One region of the Streptomyces sp. NPDC096048 genome, then DNA from elsewhere that is predicted to be linked to it. Evidence: riboswitches for the same ligand, from Rfam matches in the RefSeq annotation. Region 1 holds a riboswitch; each other region holds the start of a gene.

The links. A riboswitch is a leader RNA that binds a small molecule or an ion and turns the genes downstream of it on or off. The one in region 1 is predicted to bind cobalamin.
Region 2: another riboswitch for cobalamin. It lies ahead of ACIQ6R_RS10780 (prenyltransferase/squalene oxidase repeat-containing protein); the one in region 1 lies ahead of ACIQ6R_RS29160 (energy-coupling factor ABC transporter permease).
Region 3: another riboswitch for cobalamin. It lies ahead of ACIQ6R_RS03660 (ribonucleoside-diphosphate reductase subunit alpha); the one in region 1 lies ahead of ACIQ6R_RS29160 (energy-coupling factor ABC transporter permease).
Region 4: another riboswitch for cobalamin. It lies ahead of ACIQ6R_RS08275 (cobalamin biosynthesis protein); the one in region 1 lies ahead of ACIQ6R_RS29160 (energy-coupling factor ABC transporter permease).

The regions. Positions count from the first base shown of each region.
Region 1 covers NZ_JBIWGG010000011.1:180,921-185,317, forward strand. The annotation lists gene ACIQ6R_RS29150 (chloride channel protein) at 1-409, shown strand, start outside; gene ACIQ6R_RS29155 (potassium channel family protein) at 499-972, shown strand; cobalamin riboswitch at 1,033-1,218, shown strand; gene ACIQ6R_RS29160 (energy-coupling factor ABC transporter permease) at 1,248-1,955, shown strand; gene ACIQ6R_RS29165 (energy-coupling factor ABC transporter substrate-binding protein) at 1,952-2,290, shown strand; gene cbiQ (cobalt ECF transporter T component CbiQ) at 2,291-3,040, shown strand; gene ACIQ6R_RS29175 (ATP-binding cassette domain-containing protein) at 3,037-3,894, shown strand; gene ACIQ6R_RS29180 (TetR/AcrR family transcriptional regulator) at 4,052-4,397, opposite strand, start outside.
Region 2 covers NZ_JBIWGG010000003.1:629,045-633,441, forward strand. The annotation lists gene ACIQ6R_RS10765 (class I SAM-dependent methyltransferase) at 1-474, opposite strand, end outside; gene ACIQ6R_RS10770 (glycosyltransferase family 4 protein) at 468-1,856, opposite strand; gene ACIQ6R_RS10775 (TetR family transcriptional regulator) at 2,040-2,732, shown strand; cobalamin riboswitch at 2,723-2,878, shown strand; gene ACIQ6R_RS10780 (prenyltransferase/squalene oxidase repeat-containing protein) at 2,986-4,233, shown strand; gene ACIQ6R_RS10785 (SCO2322 family protein) at 4,230-4,397, shown strand, end outside.
Region 3 covers NZ_JBIWGG010000001.1:763,539-767,935, reverse strand. The annotation lists gene mctP (monocarboxylate uptake permease MctP) at 1-653, shown strand, start outside; gene ACIQ6R_RS03665 (GNAT family N-acetyltransferase) at 732-1,238, shown strand; cobalamin riboswitch at 1,296-1,457, shown strand; gene ACIQ6R_RS03660 (ribonucleoside-diphosphate reductase subunit alpha) at 1,580-3,970, shown strand; gene ACIQ6R_RS03655 (ribonucleotide-diphosphate reductase subunit beta) at 3,970-4,397, shown strand, end outside.
Region 4 covers NZ_JBIWGG010000003.1:55,321-59,717, forward strand. The annotation lists gene ACIQ6R_RS08265 (anion permease) at 117-1,355, shown strand; gene ACIQ6R_RS08270 (hypothetical protein) at 1,390-1,611, shown strand; cobalamin riboswitch at 1,750-1,891, shown strand; gene ACIQ6R_RS08275 (cobalamin biosynthesis protein) at 2,065-3,030, shown strand; gene ACIQ6R_RS08280 (cobyric acid synthase) at 3,062-4,397, shown strand, end outside.

The DNA of each region.
Region 1 (4,397 bases):
CGCGCAGCTCGCCGCGCACCCGCACGCCTGGCCGGTGGGCGCGCTGGTCTCGCTCGTCGCCTGCAAGGGGCTGGCCTGGGGCATCGCGCTGGGCAGTCTGCGCGGCGGCCCGATCTTCCCGGCCGTGCTGCTGGGAACGGCGACGGCCATGGCCTGCTCCGGCCTGCCCGGCTTCGGCGCGACCCCGGCCCTCGCCCTCGGCATCTCCGCCGCGGCGGCCGCGGTGACCGGGCTGCCGCTGGCCAGCGCGGTGCTGGCGGTGCTGCTGGTGGGCGGGGACGCGTACGACCAGATGCCGCTGATCGTCACGGCGTCGGTGGTCGCCTTCGTCGTCACCCAGCTGGTACGCCGGACCGAACCGGGGGCGGAGGCGCAACCGCCGGAAGCGGCGCCGGGGACGGCACGGTGACGGAGCGCCGGGCCACCACCACGCGGACGGACGGCGCCCGATGGCGTACCGCCTGGCGCACGGCCCGGCCCTGGCTCACGCGGGCCGGCATCGCGGCGGGCACGGTCGTGGCCTACTTCCTCCTTCCCCTCGACCATCTGGGCCCCGGGCGTCCGGTACTGAGCTGGCTGCTGTTCGCCCTGGTGTTGACCTTCGTGGCCGTGCTGCTGCTCCGCCAGATCCGCCACGTCCTCGTCGACCGCCCGGAGACCCGGCCGGGTGTGGTCATCCCGCTGCTGATCATCCTGTCCGTGCACGCCTTCTCGGCCGCCTACTACGCCCTCGCCAAGCAGCCGGGCGAGTTCACCGGCCTGCGCACCCGCGTCGACGCGCTGTACTTCACCGTGGTGACGCTCGCCACCGTCGGCTACGGGGACATCACCCCGCGGGGTCAGGCCGCGCGGGTCGTGACGGTTCTGCAGATCGTCTACAGCTTCGTCTTCCTCACCGCCGCCGCGACCGCGCTGACCACACGCGCGCGCGACATGGTGGTCCGGCGGACCGAGCGGGACCGGCGCGGCTGACGGGGCCGTGCCGAGGCCCACCGGCCCGGAGGCCCGCTTGTCACTGCCCCGGTGGGAGCACTACTGTCGCCACGCCTTGGTGAACGGGAAATCCGGTGTGATGCCGGTGCGGCCCTCGCCACTGTGAATCGGGAAGTCCGGCTCCGGCCCTCGCGGGCAGCCACTGGATCCTTGCGATCCGGGAAGGCGGAGCACGGGCGGTGGTACCCGTAAGCCAGGAGACCGGCCAAGGCGCGTCGTCCATCCACGAGGTGCTGGAGAGGGTCTGCTGAGCCATGCACATAGCCGAGGGCTTTCTGCCACCGGCGCACGCGATCGCCTGGGGTGTCGCGTCCGCGCCGTTCGTCGTCCACGGAGTACGGTCACTCACCCGTGAGGTCAGGGAGCACCCGGAGAGCACCTTGCTCCTCGGCGCCTCCGGAGCCTTCACGTTCGTTCTGTCGGCCCTGAAGCTGCCGTCCGTCACCGGCAGTTGTTCGCACCCGACCGGCACCGGTCTGGGCGCGATCCTCTTCCGTCCGCCGATCATGGCGGTGCTGGGCACCATCACCCTGCTCTTCCAGGCGCTGCTGCTGGCGCACGGCGGGCTGACCACACTCGGCGCCAACGTCTTCTCGATGGCGATCGTGGGACCCTGGGCCGGCTACGCCGTCTACCGGCTGCTGCGCCGCTACGACGTGCCGCTGATGGTCGCGGTGTTCTTCGGGGCGTTCGTCGCCGACCTGTCGACCTACTGCGTCACCAGCGTGCAACTGGCGCTGGCGTTCCCGGACCCGAGCAGCGGGTTCCTGGGCGCGCTCGGCAAGTTCGGGTCCATCTTCGCCGTCACGCAGATCCCGCTCGCGGTGAGCGAGGGCCTGCTCACGGTCATCGTGATGCGGCTGCTGGTGCAGTCCAGCAAGGGCGAACTGACCCGGCTGGGCGTGCTGCTGACCAAGGCCGGCAAGAGCAGCACCGACGAGCCGGAGGCGGTGGCCCGATGAGCCGCGACACGAGGATCAACGCCCTGCTGCTGCTCGCCGTGGCCGCGCTCGCGGTGCTGCCGCTGGTGCTGGGTCTCGGCGACCACAAGGAGGAGCCGTTCGCCGGTGCGGACGTCGAGGCGGAGACGGCGATCACGGAGATCGAGCCGGACTACGAGCCGTGGTTCTCGCCGCTGTACGAGCCGCCGTCCGGGGAGATCGAGTCGGCGCTGTTCGCCGTGCAGGCCGCGATCGGCGCGGGCGTACTCGCCTACTACTTCGGGCTGCGCCGGGGCCGGCGGCAGGGCGAGGAGCGGGCCGCGGCGGCGCCGCGGGGCGTCCCCGAAGGGGACTGAGTGCTGCCGATCGACGCGGCGGCGCACAGCAGTCGCTGGCGCCGCCGCCATCCCGTGGACAAGGCCGTGCTCGGGCTGGGGCTGACCGTCCTCGCGATCTCGCTGCCGCCCTGGCCGGGCGCGGCGCTGGTGCTGGTGACGGCGCTCGCCGTGCTGCTCGGCCCGGCGGGTGTGCCCGGGCGCCGGCTGTGGCGGGCGTACCGCGTGCCGCTGGGCTTCTGCGTGACCGGGGCGCTGCCGCTGCTGGTGCAGGTCGGGGGCCCGGACGGGTTCCTGACGGCGGCGGACGGCGGCCCGGTGCTCGCCGGTGAGCTGCTGCTGCGTACCTCGGCGGCCTCCCTCGGGGTGCTGCTCTTCGCGTTCACCACGCCGATGTCCGACCTGCTGCCCCGCCTGGTGCGGGCCGGCGTGCCCGCGCCGGTGGTCGACGTGGCGCTGGTGACGTACCGCATGAGCTTCCTGCTGCTGGACTCCGTGCGCCGGGTGCGGGAGGCGCAGGCGGCGCGGCTGGGCCACACCACCCGGGCCGCCGCCTGGCGTTCGCTCGGCGGACTCGGCGCCACGGCGTTCGTACGGGCCTTCGACCGGGCGGCACGGCTCCAGTCGGGGCTCGCCGGGCGCGGCTACGACGGCACCCTGCGCGTCCTGGTGCCCGAGGCCCGCGTGTCCGTGCCGTTCACGGCGGCGAGCGTCGCGCTGCTGGCGGCGCTGGCCGCCCTCACCCTCGTACTGGAAAGGCCGCTGTCGTGAGCGAGACGATCGAGAGGGGGGAGGCGGCCGCGTCGTCCCTGGTCGCCCTGCGGGGCGTGTCCTTCGCGTACGAGGAGGGCCCGGACGTGCTCACCGGTCTGGACTTCGCGGTGCGCGAGGGGCGTGCGCTCGCGCTGCTGGGCCGCAACGGCAGCGGCAAGACCACGCTGATGCGGCTGCTCAGCGGCGGACTCCGGCCGCGCGCGGGGACGTTGACGGTGGACGGGGAGCCGGTGACGTACGGCCGCAGGGGGCTGACCCGGCTGCGGACCACGGTGCAACTGGTGGTGCAGGACCCGGACGACCAGCTGTTCGCGGCGTCGGTGTCCCAGGACGTGTCCTTCGGGCCGTTGAACCTGGGCCTGTCCGGCGCGGAGGTCCGCTCCCGGGTCGAGGAGTCGCTCACCGCGCTGGACATCGCGGCGCTCGCCGACCGGCCCACCCACCTGCTGTCCTACGGGCAGCGCAAGCGGACCGCGATCGCCGGGGCCGTCGCGATGCGCCCCCGGGTGCTGATCCTCGACGAACCGACCGCCGGGCTGGACCCGGACGGCCAGGAGCGGCTGCTCACCACCCTGGACCGGCTCCGCGCGGCCGGCACCACCGTGGTGATGGCCACCCACGACGTCGACCTGGCCCTGCGCTGGTCCGACGACGCCGCCCTGCTCACCCCGGCCGGCGTGCACACCGGCCCGACGGCCCCGACGCTGGCCCGCGCCGAGCTGCTGCGGCAGGCCGGGCTGCGGCTGCCGTGGGGCGTCGCGGCGGCCCGGCTGCTGCGCGCACAGGGCCTGCTGACGGACTCGGCGACGGGCCCCCGTACGGCGGAGGAGCTGGCCGCCCTGACCGACTGACGGGGGTGGGAGGCGGGGCGACTCGACCGCTACGGCATGCTCGTCGCCCTCGCCCAGTACGGGGGCTTCGGACAGCGTGATCGTCGCCCGGCTCGGCGCGGCGCCGGGGGCACACATGCCGTACGGGCGGCTCCCGTACGGGGACGCGAGCCGCGGCTCACTCGTCCGCGACGCCCTCCGCGGTCGCCGTCGGGGCCACGTCCGCGACCACCGCCCGGGCCCGCTCCTCCGGTACGCCGGCCGCGATGAGCTGGGCGGCCGCGACGCGGGTGCCGTCGTCCTCCAACGCGCCGGTGTTGACCTGCTCCAGCAGCGCGACCGTCATCGCCTCCAGGCCGGCGCTCAGTACGGCGGGCGGCAGGTGGCCGGGGAAGACGCCGTCCCGCTGCCCCCGCTCCAGGATGGCGGTGACCTCGGCGCGGGCCGGGGCCAGGATCTCGGACACCCGCTCCACGCCCAGGTCGTGCCGGGCCAGCGCCAGCAGCATGCGGTAGCGGTCGCCC
Region 2 (4,397 bases), on a different contig from region 1:
GCGGGTGAGGAGCTGGTCCGCCTTGTAGATGCGGATGTGGCCGCCCTCGACCTCGTGGTAGGCGTCGGACAGCGTCCAGCAGACCTTCTCGGGGCCGTAGCGCGGCACGGTGATCGCGATGCGGCCGCCGGGCTTGAGGACGCGGACCATCTCGGCGAGGACGCCCTTGTCGTCGGGGATGTGCTCCATCACCTCGGAGATGATGACGACGTCGAAGGACTCGTCCGGGAAGGGCAGGGCCAGCGCGTCGCCCTCCATGGCGGTGGCGGTGGCGCCGGCCGGGGCCTCACCGGCCTCCTTCATCGCCGCGAACCACTTGGCGACCTCGCGGATCTCCTCGGCGTTCTGGTCCAGCGCGACGACCTGGGCGCCGCGCCGGTAGCACTCGAACGCGTGCCGGCCGGCGCCGCAGCCGAGGTCCAGCACGCGGTCGCCAGGGGCGAGCGGGAACCGGGAGAAGTCGACGGTCAGCACGTGGCCCTGCTTTCGGGGTAGACGCCGGTGTCACTGGTCGGGGTCGTCGGGGTCGCGGGGACGGTCCTCGGGGTGGTCGCCGAGGGGCCGATGGCCTCGCGGTAGCGGGCGGCCGTGCCCTCGGCGGCGCGGGCCCAGGTGAAGTGCCGCAGCACGCGCTCGCGTCCGGCCGCGCCGAGCCGGGCCCTCAGTTCACGGTCGCCGAGCAGCCGGTTGAGTCCGGCGGCCAGCGCTCCCGCGTCGCCCGGCGGCACCGCGAGGCAGGTCTCCCCGTCGGGTCCGGCGACCTCCGGGACGGCCCCGCCGGTGGTGGCGAGCAGCGCGGTGCCCGTCGCCATGGCCTCGGCGGCCGGCAGCGAGAACCCCTCGTACAGGGACGGCACGCACGCGACCTCGGCCGAGCGCACCAGGTCGACCAGTTCGGCGTCCGAGATGCCCTTGACGAACTCGACGGCGCTTTCGAGGCCGTAGCGCTCGATCGCCTGGGCGACGGGGCCCTCGGCGGGCCGCTTGCCGACGACGACGAGGTGGGCCCGGGGGTGCTCGGTGCGGGCCTTCGCCAGCGCCTCGACGAGGAAGACCAGGCCCTTGAGCGGCACGTCCGCGCTGGACGTCGTCACGATCCGGCCCGGCACCCGCGGCACCGACGGGTCGGGCGAGAACAGGTCGGTGTCGGCGCCGATGTGGACGACGTGGATGCGGTCGTCCCGTACGCCGAGGTGGTCGATGATCTCCTGGCGGGAGGTGCCGGAGACGGTGAGCACGGAGGGCAGGCGGCGCGCGACGCGCTTCTGCATGCGGGTGAAGGCGTACCAGCGGCGCACGGAGTAGCGGCGCCTGGGGCCGTCGGCGGCGTCGAGTTCCAGTTGCCGGTCGACGGTGATGGGGTGGTGGATGGTGGTGACGAGGGGCGCGCCGACGTCACCGAGCAGCCCGTAGCCGAGGGTCTGGTTGTCGTGCACGACGTCGAAGTCGCCGCGGCGGGCGCGCAGATGGCGGCGGGCGCGCAGCGAGAACGTCAGGGGTTCCGGGAAACCGCCGGTCCACATCGTGCCGACCTCGAGCGCGTCGATCCAGTCGCGGTACTCGCCCCGCTTCGGGGTGCGGAAGGGATCGGGCTGGCGGTAGAGGTCGAGGCTGGGCAGTTCGGTGAGGGACAGCCGCTCGTCGTGGCCCTCGTCGAGGACGGGGTAGGGCTGGGCGCCGATGACCTCGACGCGGTGGCCGAGGCGGGCCAGTTCGCGGGAGAGGTGGCGGACGTAGACGCCCTGGCCGCCGCAGAACGGGTTTCCCTTGTAGGTGAGGAGTGCGATACGGAGCGGTCGCAAGCCGTCGGCGGCGGGCTCCGGACGGGGACCCGTCTGACTGGCCTCAGCGGTCACTCCGGGCCCCCTTCTCACTGCGCTGTCCCGCGACACTACGCCGGGACGTTAATCTAGAACAAGTTTCAGACTTGATCGTTCGGAGGCTCCGAATCTACCGGCAGGTAGGGGCGCTGTGACGAGTGGATCAGGTGATTCACGCCACGGCACGGGGAGAAGGTGACCAAGGTGGACAACCCGGGAATGGAAGCCTCCGGTACCTCCGGCACTCCCGGTACTTCCGACGCCGCCGGCTCCGTGCGCCCCACCGCCGCACCGCCCCTCACCGAGCGGCAGCGGGAGCGCCGCCGCCGCATCCTGCACGCGACCGCCCGGCTGGCCTGCCGGGGCGGCTTCGAGGCGGTGCAGATGCGCGAGGTGGCGGAGTCGTCGCAGGTCGCCCTCGGCACGTTGTACCGCTATTTCCCGTCCAAGGTCCATCTGCTGGTGGCGACCATGCACGACCAGCTGGAGCGGCTGCACGGCACCCTGCGCAAGAGCCCGCCGACCGGCGACACGGCCGCCGACCGGGTGGCGCAGACCCTGATGCGGGCCTTCGGCGCGCTGCAGCGCGAACCCCGGCTGGCCGAGGCGATGGCCCGCGCCCTGACCTTCGCCGACCGCGGCGTCTCCCCGGAGGTCGACCAGGTCTCCCGCCAGACCACGGCGATCATCCTGGACGCGATGGGCGGCCTGGAGAACCCCACCCCCGAGCAGCTCTCCGCCATCCGCGTCATCGAACACACGTGGCACTCGACCCTGATCACCTGGCTCGCCGGCCGCGCCTCCCTCACCCAGGTACGGGTGGACATCGAGACGGTGTGCCGGCTGATCGACGTGACCGAGGCCGGAGCCCGCGGGCGGGCGCCCCGGCCCGGCTCCGTGGCCTCCGGGTAAAGTGGCGGCGTCGTCATCACACCCGTACGGGGGGAAGCCGGTGCAATTCCGGCGCTGACCCGCAACCGTGAGCCGTCCACCGTGGCCCCTTGAGGACTTGCCCGGACGGTGAGCCGGACTGCCCCGCGCGGACGTGACCGGCTCACGTGCCCGGCACCCGCCGGCGCACGGGCACCGTCGAGGCATACGGGGCCGAGCCGCCGGGGGTGCCCCGTGCTGCCCGGCCCCGCACAGGGAAAGGCACCCGCCGCTCATGAACGTCCGCCGTCGCAGCAGCGCCGCGGCTCTCGCCGCCATAGCCGTGATCGGCGCCGCCGCCGCGCCCGCGGTCGCCGCCGATCCGTCGTCCTCCCCGTCCGCGTCCACCCCGGCGGACCCCGAGTCCTCCGGGCTGTACGGCACCGCCGACCCCCAGTACGACGGTGTCTGGCGCCAGTCCCTCGCCCTGCTCGCGCAGAAGACGGTGGGCGTGATCCCGTCGTCGAAGGCCGTGGACTGGCTCACCGGCCAGCAGTGCGACAACGGCGCCTTCGCCCCGTATCGCGCCGACCCCGCCAAGGCGTGCGACGCCAAGACGATGGTCGACACCAACAGCACGGCCGCCGCCGTCCAGGCGCTGTGGGCCGTCGGCGGGCACGGCGACGCCGTCGAGGACGCCCTCGGCTGGCTGAAGTCCGCTCAGAACAAGGACGGCGGCTGGGGCTACACCCCCGGCAGCCCCAGCGAGGCCAACTCCACCTCCGTGGTCATCGGCGCCCTGGCCGCCACGGAGACCGGCCCGGAGACCTTCGAGAAGGGCGGCAGGTCCCCGTACGACGCGCTGCTGGCGGCCGCCCTGCCCTGCGCCGGCGACGGCGGTGCCTTCGGGTACCCGGACCAGGACGGCAAGCTGCTCGCCAACGCGGACGCGACCGCCGCCGGCGTCCTCGGCGCGCTCGGCAAGGGCCTGGTCACCGAGGCCGGCGAGAAGACGGCCGACGCCGCCTGCACGGACAAGCCCACCCGCGAGCAGGCCGCGGCGAACGGCGCGGCCTACCTCACCGGCGCCGTGGCCGAGGACGGCCATCTCAAGTCGGCCCTCGGCGGCTCCGCCGTCCAGCCCGACTACGGCAACACCGCCGACGCGGTCGTCGCGCTCGCCGCGCAGGGCGGCGCGGAGAAGGCGGCGAAGCCGCTGGCGTGGCTGAAGAAGAACGCAGCGAAGTGGGCCGAGCAGAGCGGACCCGCCGCCTACGCCCAGCTGATCTTCGCCGCCCACGCCACGGGCACCGACCCGCGCGCCTTCGGTGGCACGGACCTGGTGGCGGAACTGAACGCGACGGGTCCGGCTCCGCGAGGTGTCAGCACGACGGACACCGCGACCGCGAGCAGCGAGGACGACACCAAGGACGAGAAGAAGGACTCCGGCTTCGGCGTCTGGTGGTTCGTCGGCGTCTGCGTGGTCTTCGGCATCGGCATCGGCTTCCTGCTGAGCGGCCGCAACAAGAAGCAGCAGCCGTGACCCGCCGCGTCGCCCGCGTCGTCCTCCTCTTCCTGGCCGCGTTCCTGCTGATCGGGAGCGCGGGCCAGGCGCAGGCCGCCGGTTACCGCTACTGGTCCTTCTGGGACCACGACGGTGACCGCTGGGTCTACGCCACCCAGGGCCCGTCCCTCGTCCGGCCCTCC
Region 3 (4,397 bases), on a different contig from region 1:
TCCCCCAGCTGTTCGAGAACATGTTCCCGGACTGGTTCGCCGGCGTGGCCTTCGCGGCGATCGGCATCGGCGCCCTGGTCCCGGCGGCGATCATGTCGATCGCCGCCGCGAACCTCTTCACTCGCAACATCTACAAGGACTTCATCAAGCCGGACGCCACCCCGGCCCAGGAGACGAAGGTCTCCAAGCTGGTGTCCCTGATGGTGAAGGTGGGCGCGCTGGTCTTCGTCCTCGGCATGGACAAGACGGTCGCGATCAACTTCCAGCTGCTCGGCGGCATCTGGATCCTGCAGACCTTCCCGGCCCTGGTCGGCGGCCTGTTCACCCGCTGGTTCCACCGCTGGGCGCTGCTCGGCGGCTGGGCGGTCGGCATGATCTACGGCACGGTCGCCGCGTACGGTGTCGCCTCGCCGACGCAGAAGCACTTCGGCGGCTCCTCCAAGGAGATACCGGGCATCGGCGAGATCGGCTACATCGGCCTCACCGCCTTCGTGCTGAACGTCGCGGTCACCGTGGTCCTGACCTTCGTCATGCGGGCCCTCAAGGCCCCCGACGGCGTCGACGAGACCAAGCCCGGCGACTACACGGCGGACGCGGGCGACCCCGGCGTCGAGGTGGAGCTGCCGCCGGCCACGGCGGGCACCTCGCACTGATCGCCATCCCTGATACGCGGCGGGCCGTCGGAGAGATCCGGCGGCCCGTTGTCGTACCCGTCGGGCACACTCGGCGTCATGGACTTCGTGATCCGGCAGGCGGCGGCGGACGAGTACGGCACCCTCGGTGAGATCACCGCGCAGGCCTATCTGCGGGACGGTCTCCTCGACTTCGGGGAGAGCGACGCGTACCTCGGCGAGCTGAGGAACGTGGCCAAGCGGGCGGCGGCCGCCGAGGTGCTGGTCGCCGCGGCGGACGGCCGGGTGCTCGGCGGCGTGACCTTCGTGCCGTCCGGCGGCCCCATGGCCGACATCGCCCGGCCCGGCGAGGCCGAGATACGGATGCTCGCCGTCGCCCGCGAGGCCCGCGGACGCGGGGTGGGCGTGGCCCTCGTGCGGACCTGCGTCGACCGCGCCCGAGCCGTGGAGGGCTGCGCGCGCGTCGTGCTGTCGACCCAGCCGACCATGCGCACCGCCCACCGCCTCTACGAACGGATGGGCTTCGCCCGCACGCCCGAGCGCGACTGGAACCCGCTGCCGGAGCTCGACGACATCACGCTCCTCACCTATGAACTGACGCTCTGACACCAGCGCCGCCCCTCGACGACCCCTCCGCGACACAACATCTGGGGGTGCTCGCCGAACCCGGCACAAGATGTATGCTCGTGCTCGCTGTCGCCGCAGGGGAATCCGGTGCGAATCCGGAACTGTCCCGCAACGGTGTACTTGTGTGTATCCGCGCGTCTCCGCACGTGTGCACACGCATGTCCAGTCCGAGGACCTGCCGACAGTGCGCCCGTACCGTCCCGGTCCGGGTGCCTGACGTCCGGGCCTCGTGGAGTGGGCCGGTGGACGCGACGCCGTGTGCGCTCGTGAGCTGCCCTGCCCTCCCCCAGGCCCCGTGCCGAGCGAGGGAGTGCCCCCACGTGACCATCGCGCCAGCCGACCCGGTTTCAGCGACCCCGGCGACGACTTCAGCGGCCCCGGTGACCGAGCAGCCCGACGGGCCCGGCGCCGCGTTGCTGCGGACCCTGACCGAGCTGACCGCCGACCTCCCCGGCGCCGACCCGGGCCGGGTCGCCGCCGCCGCACTGCGCGGCCGGTCCGCCCGTGCGGACGAGTCCGAGCTGCGGGAGCTGGCCACGGAGGCGGCGGCCGGGCTCATCTCGGAGGACCCGGTCTACTCCAGGCTGGCCGCCCGGCTGCTGACCATCGGCATCCGCGCCGAGGCCGCCTCGCAGGGCGTCACCTCGTTCACCGGGTCGGTCGCCACCGGTCACCGCGAGGGTCTGATCGCCGACCGCACCGCCGAGTTCGTACGGCTGCACGCGGACCGCCTGGACGAGCTGATCGACCCGGCCGCCGACGACCGCTTCGGCTACTTCGGCCTGCGCACCGTGTACAGCCGCTACCTGCTCCGGCACCCGATCACTCGCAAGGTCGTCGAGACGCCCCAGCACTTCATGCTGCGGGTGGCCGCCGGACTCGCCGAGGACGACAGCCCGCGTTCGGCCGACGAGGTGGCCGCGCTGTACGGGCTGATGAGCCGCCTCGACTACCTGCCCTCCTCCCCCACCCTGTTCAACTCCGGTACCCGGCACGCCCAGATGTCGTCCTGCTACCTCCTGGACTCCCCCAAGGACGAGCTGGACTCCATCTACGACCGCTATCACCAGGTCGCCAACCTCTCCAAGCACGCCGGCGGCATCGGCATCGCCTACTCCCGCGTCCGCGCCCGGGGTTCGCTGATCCGCGGCACCAACGGGCACTCCAACGGCATCGTCCCGTTCCTGAAGACACTGGACGCCTCGGTCGCCGCCGTGAACCAGGGCGGCCGGCGCAAGGGCGCGGCGGCCGTCTACCTGGAGACCTGGCACGCGGACATCGAGGAGTTCCTGGAGCTACGGGACAACACCGGCGAGGACGCCCGCCGCACGCACAACCTGAACCTCGCCCACTGGGTGCCGGACGAGTTCATGCGCCGGGTGGACGCCGACGGACCGTGGTCGCTGTTCTCGCCCGCCGACGTGCCCGAGCTGGTCGACCTGTGGGGCGCGGAGTTCGACGCCGCCTACCGCGATGCCGAGGCCGCGGGTCTGGCCCGCAAGACCCTCCCCGCCCGTGAGCTGTACGGCCGCATGATGCGCACCCTCGCGCAGACCGGCAACGGCTGGATGACCTTCAAGGACACCGCCAACCGCACCGCCAACCAGACCGCGGAGCCCGGTCACGTCGTCCACTCCTCCAACCTCTGCACGGAGATCCTGGAGGTGACGGACGACGGGGAGACGGCGGTCTGCAACCTGGGCTCGGTCAACCTGGGCGCCTTCGTGGACCCGGTCACCCGGGACATCGACTGGGAGCGCCTGGACGCCACCGTCCGCACCGCCGTCACCTTCCTCGACCGGGTCGTCGACATCAACTTCTACCCGACCGAGCAGGCGGGCCGCTCCAACGCCCGCTGGCGCCCGGTCGGCCTCGGCGCGATGGGCCTTCAGGACGTCTTCTTCCAGCTGCGCCTGCCCTTCGACTCGCCCGAGGCGAAGGCCCTCTCCACCCGCATCGCCGAGCGGATCATGCTCGCCGCGTACGAGACGTCCGCCGACCTCGCCGAGCGGAACGGCCCGCTGCCGGCCTGGGAGAAGACCCGTACCGCCCGGGGCGTGCTGCACCCCGACCACTACGGCGTCGAGCACGCCTGGCCGGCGCGCTGGGCGGCCCTGCGCGAGCGCGTCGCCGCGACCGGCCTGCGCAACTCCCTGCTCCTCGCGATCGCCCCGACGGCGACCATCGCCTCCATCGCGGGCGTCTACGAGTGCATCGAGCCGCAGGTGTCCAACCTGTTCAAGCGCGAGACGCTCTCCGGCGAGTTCCTCCAGGTCAACTCGTACCTGGTGGACGACCTCAAGCGGCTCGGCGTGTGGGACGCCCGCACCCGCGAGGCGCTGCGCGAGGCCAACGGCTCGGTGCAGGACTTCACCTGGATCCCCGAGGACGTCCGCGCGCTGTACCGCACCGCCTGGGAGATCCCGCAGCGCGGCCTGATCGACATGGCCGCCGCCCGCACTCCGTACCTCGACCAGTCCCAGTCGCTGAACCTGTTCCTGGAGACGCCGACCATCGGGAAGCTCTCCTCGATGTACGCGTACGCCTGGAAGCAGGGCCTGAAGACGACGTACTACCTGCGCTCCCGCCCGGCGACCCGCATCGCCCGCGCCGCCGCCCGAGCCACCACCGTCCCCGTGCAGGCCGCCCCGGACCCCGAAGCGGTCGCCTGCTCCCTGGAAAACCCCGAGTCCTGCGAGGCCTGCCAGTAATGCACGACAACACGAAGAACCTGCTCGACCCGGGCTTCGAACTGACGCTCCGCCCCATGCGCTACCCGGACTTCTACGAACGCTACCGGGACGCCATCAAGAACACCTGGCACGTCGAGGAGGTCGACCTCCACTCGGACGTCGCCGACCTCGCGAAGCTCAGCCCCATGGAGCAGCACCTGATCGGCCGGCTGGTGGCCTTCTTCGCCACCGGCGACTCGATCGTCGCGAACAATCTGGTGCTCACCCTCTACAAGCACATCAACTCCCCCGAGGCGCGGCTCTACCTGTCCCGCCAGCTCTTCGAGGAGGCCGTCCACGTCCAGTTCTATCTGACGCTGCTGGACACCTACCTGCCCGACCCGGAGGACCGCGCCGCCGCCTTCGCGGCCGTGGAGAACATCCCCTCCATCCGCGAGAAGGCCGG
Region 4 (4,397 bases), on a different contig from region 1:
AGAGGGAGGCGGCGTCACCGGTTCCGGTCACCGTGGCGCCCTGTCCAGTTCATCTTCCGTTCACTCTGGTTACCTACGTTCGTCCAGCCAATGACCTCGAACGATTGCCTGGGTAAATGGAAAGCTTCTCGCTGATCCTCGCGATTGTGGTGGTAACCGCACTCGCGTTCGATTTCACGAACGGTTTCCACGACACCGCGAACGCGATGGCAACGACCATTTCGACCGGTGCGCTCAAGCCCAAGGTGGCGGTGGCGATGTCCGCCGTCCTCAACCTTGTCGGCGCCTTCCTCTCGGTGGAGGTCGCCAACACGATCTCCAAGGGTCTCGTCGACGAGACCGGCATCCGTCCCGAGGTCATCTTCGCCGCCCTGGTCGGCGCGATCCTCTGGAACCTGCTGACCTGGCTGGTCGGGCTCCCGTCCAGTTCCTCGCACGCCCTCATGGGCGGTCTGATCGGTGCCGCGGTCGCTTCGGCGGGCATCGGCGCGGTCAACGGCGACGCGCTCGTCACCAAGGTGCTCATCCCGGCGATCGCCGCCCCGCTCGTCGCGGGCGTCGCGGCGCTGCTCGGCGCACGGCTGACGTACAGGCTCGGCCGCAAGGCCGACGGCAAGGCCGCCGCCAAGGGCTACCGCGCCGGGCAGATCGCCTCCGCCGGGCTGGTATCGCTGGCCCACGGCACCAACGACGCCCAGAAGACGATGGGCATCATCACCCTGGCCCTGATCGCCGGCGGCGCCCTCGCCCCCGACTCCGACCCGCCCATGTGGGTGATCCTGTCCGCGGGTATCGCCATCGCGCTCGGCACCTACCTCGGCGGCTGGCGCATCATCCGCACCATGGGCAAGGGCCTGACCGACCTCCAGCCGCAGCAGGGCTTCGCCGCCCAGACCAGCGCCGCGACGGTCATCCTGGCCTCCTCCCACCTCGGCTTCTCCCTCTCCACCACGCACTCGGTCTCCGGCGCGGTGATGGGCGCGGGCCTCGGCCGCAAGGGCGGCGTGGTCCGCTGGTCCACGGCCACCCGGATGTTCGTCGCCTGGGGCCTGACCCTGCCGGCCGCGGCCCTGGTCGCCGCGATCGCCGAGTGGGTCTGCGGCCTGGGCGACTGGGGCACCGCGCTCGTCGCCGTCTTCCTGGTCGCCTCCAGCGCCGCCATCTGGAAGATCTCCCGGCGCGAGGTCGTCGACCACACCAACGTCGTCGACGAGCCCGAGCAGGCCGGTGTGGTGACCACGGCGATGGCCGCCGTGTCCCCGCCCCCGGCGGGCGTGACCGAGGACCTGGCCGCGGCCGGTGCCCCGGGCTCCGCGTCCGACTCCAAGGCCCCCTCGGCCACCACCTCCGTCTGAACCCGCGCCCGGGTACGAAGGAAAGCGAACCTCCATGAGCATCGACTGGGCAGCTCTCGGCTCCGTCTTCGGGGTCAGCCTCGTGGCCACCGTGGCCCTGGTGGGCCTGTTCACCCTCGGCATCGTCGGCCTCTCCCGCCAGGAGCGGGCGGCCGGCCAGGGCGGCTCCGCGGCCCTCGCGGTCACCGGCGCGTACGCCTGCTTCGCGGCCTGCGCGGCGGCGGTGGCGTACGGCATCTACCTGATCGTCGCCTGAGCGACCGCGCACACCCCTGAGGCGGGGCGCGGGACGGACTCCGACCGTCCCGCGCCCCGCCTCTTCCCGTGCCGGCGCACACCGCCCGCGTGTGGGGCTTCGCACACTCCCCCGTTGCAGGTCAACGCCAGGTTGACGGGTGTTCGCGGGCCGTGGTGGACTGCCGGAGCCAATACGGCGGCAGGAGAGGAAGCCCGGTGCGAATCCGGCGCGGTCCCGCCACTGTGACCGGGGTACTGCCCCCGGGAGCCAGGAACTCTCACCGCCGGTCTCTTCTAACCAGGGCGCGGACACCCTGAGTGAGGACATATCGCCATGCGCGGCCGCCGTTCCAGGTTCAGCGGTTCCGGACACACCTCTTCCGGACACATCACTTCCGGACGCACCGGTACCGGACGCACCGGTTCCGGGTACACCGGCGACTCGCTCTCCCGCCCCGCGGCCGGTTGAGCCGTGCGCGCCGAACGCGTCTTCGCGTACGGCGCCGCCGCCGGCCTTCTCGGTGACCTCCTCCTCGGCGACCCGCGCCGCGGACACCCGGTCGCCGTGTTCGGCCGTGCCGCCGGTGCCGTGGAACGAGTGCTGTGGCGGGACCACCGGGGCTGGGGCGCGGTGCACACCCTCGTGTGCGCCGGTGGCGCCGCCGCCCTCGGCACCGCCGCCGCGCACGCCGTACGCCGCTCCCCCGCCGCCTCCGTCGCGCTGACCGGCGCGGCCACCTGGGCCGTCGTCGGCGGCACCTCGCTCGCCCGCGAGGCCCGGGCCGTCGGCCGTGCCCTGGAGGCCGGCGACATCGAGGCGGCCCGCGCCCGGCTGCCGCACCTGTGCGGGCGGGACCCGCAGGCGCTGGACGCCGACGGGATCGCCCGGGCCGTCGTGGAGTCCGTTGCCGAGAACACCTCGGACGCGGTGGTGGGCGCCCTGGTGTGGGGCGCCGTGGGCGGGGTGCCCGGACTGCTCGGCTTCCGGGCCGTGAACACCCTGGACGCCATGGTCGGCCACAAGTCCGCCAGGTACCGGCGGTACGGCTGGGCCTCGGCCCGCCTCGACGACCTCGCGGGCTGGCCGGGCGCCCGTCTGACCGCCGTACTGACCACCGTGGCCGGCGGCGATCCGCGCGGCGCCGTACGGGCCTGGCGCGCCGACGCCGCTCGGCACCCGAGCCCCAACGCCGGGCCCGTGGAGGCCTCGTTCGCGGGCGCCCTGGGCGTGCGGCTGGGCGGGACGCTCTCCTACGGCGGCCGGGTGGAGCACCGGCCCGTCCTCAACGGGGCCGCCGGGCGCGCCGTCCGGGCCGGTTCCGGCGACATCGACCGGGCCGTTCGGCTCTCCCGGCGCGTGGGCTGGCTGGCGCTCGGCGTGTGCGCGGGCGTGCGGCTGTTCGTGCGCGGGGCCGTCAGGAAGGGACGTACGACGTGAGCGGTCGCCTCCTCGAGAAGGGACGTACGTCATGAACGGTGGCCTGCTCGTCGCCGGCACCACCTCCGACGCCGGCAAGAGCGTCGTCACCGCCGGGATCTGCCGCTGGCTGGTGCGGCGGGGCGTCAAGGTCGCGCCCTTCAAGGCGCAGAACATGTCGCTCAACTCCTTCGTCACCCGCGAGGGCGCCGAGATCGGGCGGGCGCAGGCCATGCAGGCCCAGGCGTGCCGCGTGGAGCCGACCGCGCTGATGAACCCGGTGCTGCTCAAGCCGGGCGGCGAGCGCAGCAGCCAGGTCGTGCTGCTCGGCAAGCCGGTCGGTGAGATGAGCGCCCGCGGCTACCACGGCGGTCGGCAGCGGCAGTTGCTCGGCACGGTGCTCGACTGTCTGGCCGAGCTGCGGGGCACGTATGACGCGGTGATCTGTGAGGGGGCGGGCAGTCCGGCCGAGATCAACCTGCGCCGGACCGACATCGTGAACATGGGGATCGCCCGGGGTGCCGGGCTGCCCGTGGTGGTGGTGGGCGACATCGACCGGGGCGGGGTCTTCGCCTCGTTCTTCGGGACGGTGGCGCTGCTCGCGCCCGAGGACCAGGCGCTGGTCGCCGGGTTCCTCGTCAACAAGTTCCGCGGTGACGTCTCGCTGCTGGAACCGGGTCTTGAGATGCTGCACGGGCTCACCGGGCGGCACACGTACGGCGTGCTGCCCTTCCGGCACGGGCTCGGCATCGACGAGGAGGACGGGCTGCGGCCCGCTTTCAGATCAAACACAGCCCTGCGCGGGACGGTGCGGGAGTCCGTCGTCGCGCCGCCGGTCGGCGAGGACGTGCTGCGGGTCGCCGTCTGCGCCGTCCCGCTGATGTCCAACTTCACGGACGTCGACGCGCTCGCCGCCGAACCCGGTGTCGTGGTGCGGTTCGTGGACCGGCCGGAGGAGCTGGCGGACGCGGACCTCGTGATCGTGCCGGGGACGCGCGGGACGGTCCGGGCGCTCCGGTGGCTGCGGGAGCGGGGGCTCGCGGACGCCATCGCGCGCCGGGTCGCCGACGGCCGGCCCGTGCTCGGCATCTGCGGCGGTTTCCAGCTGCTCGGCGAGCACATCGAGGACGAGGTCGAGTCGCGTGCCGGGCACGTCGACGGGCTCGGACTGCTGCCCGTGCGGGTGCGGTTCGCCCGCGAGAAGACCCTCACCCGACCGGTCGGCGAGGCCCTCGGCGAGCGCGTCGAGGGGTACGAGATCCACCACGGGGTCGCCGAAGTCACGGATGGTGAAGCCTTCCTGGACGGCTGCCGGGTCGGCCAGACCTGGGGCACGCACTGGCACGGCTCGCTGGAGTCGGACGGCTTCCGGCGGGCGTTCCTGCGCG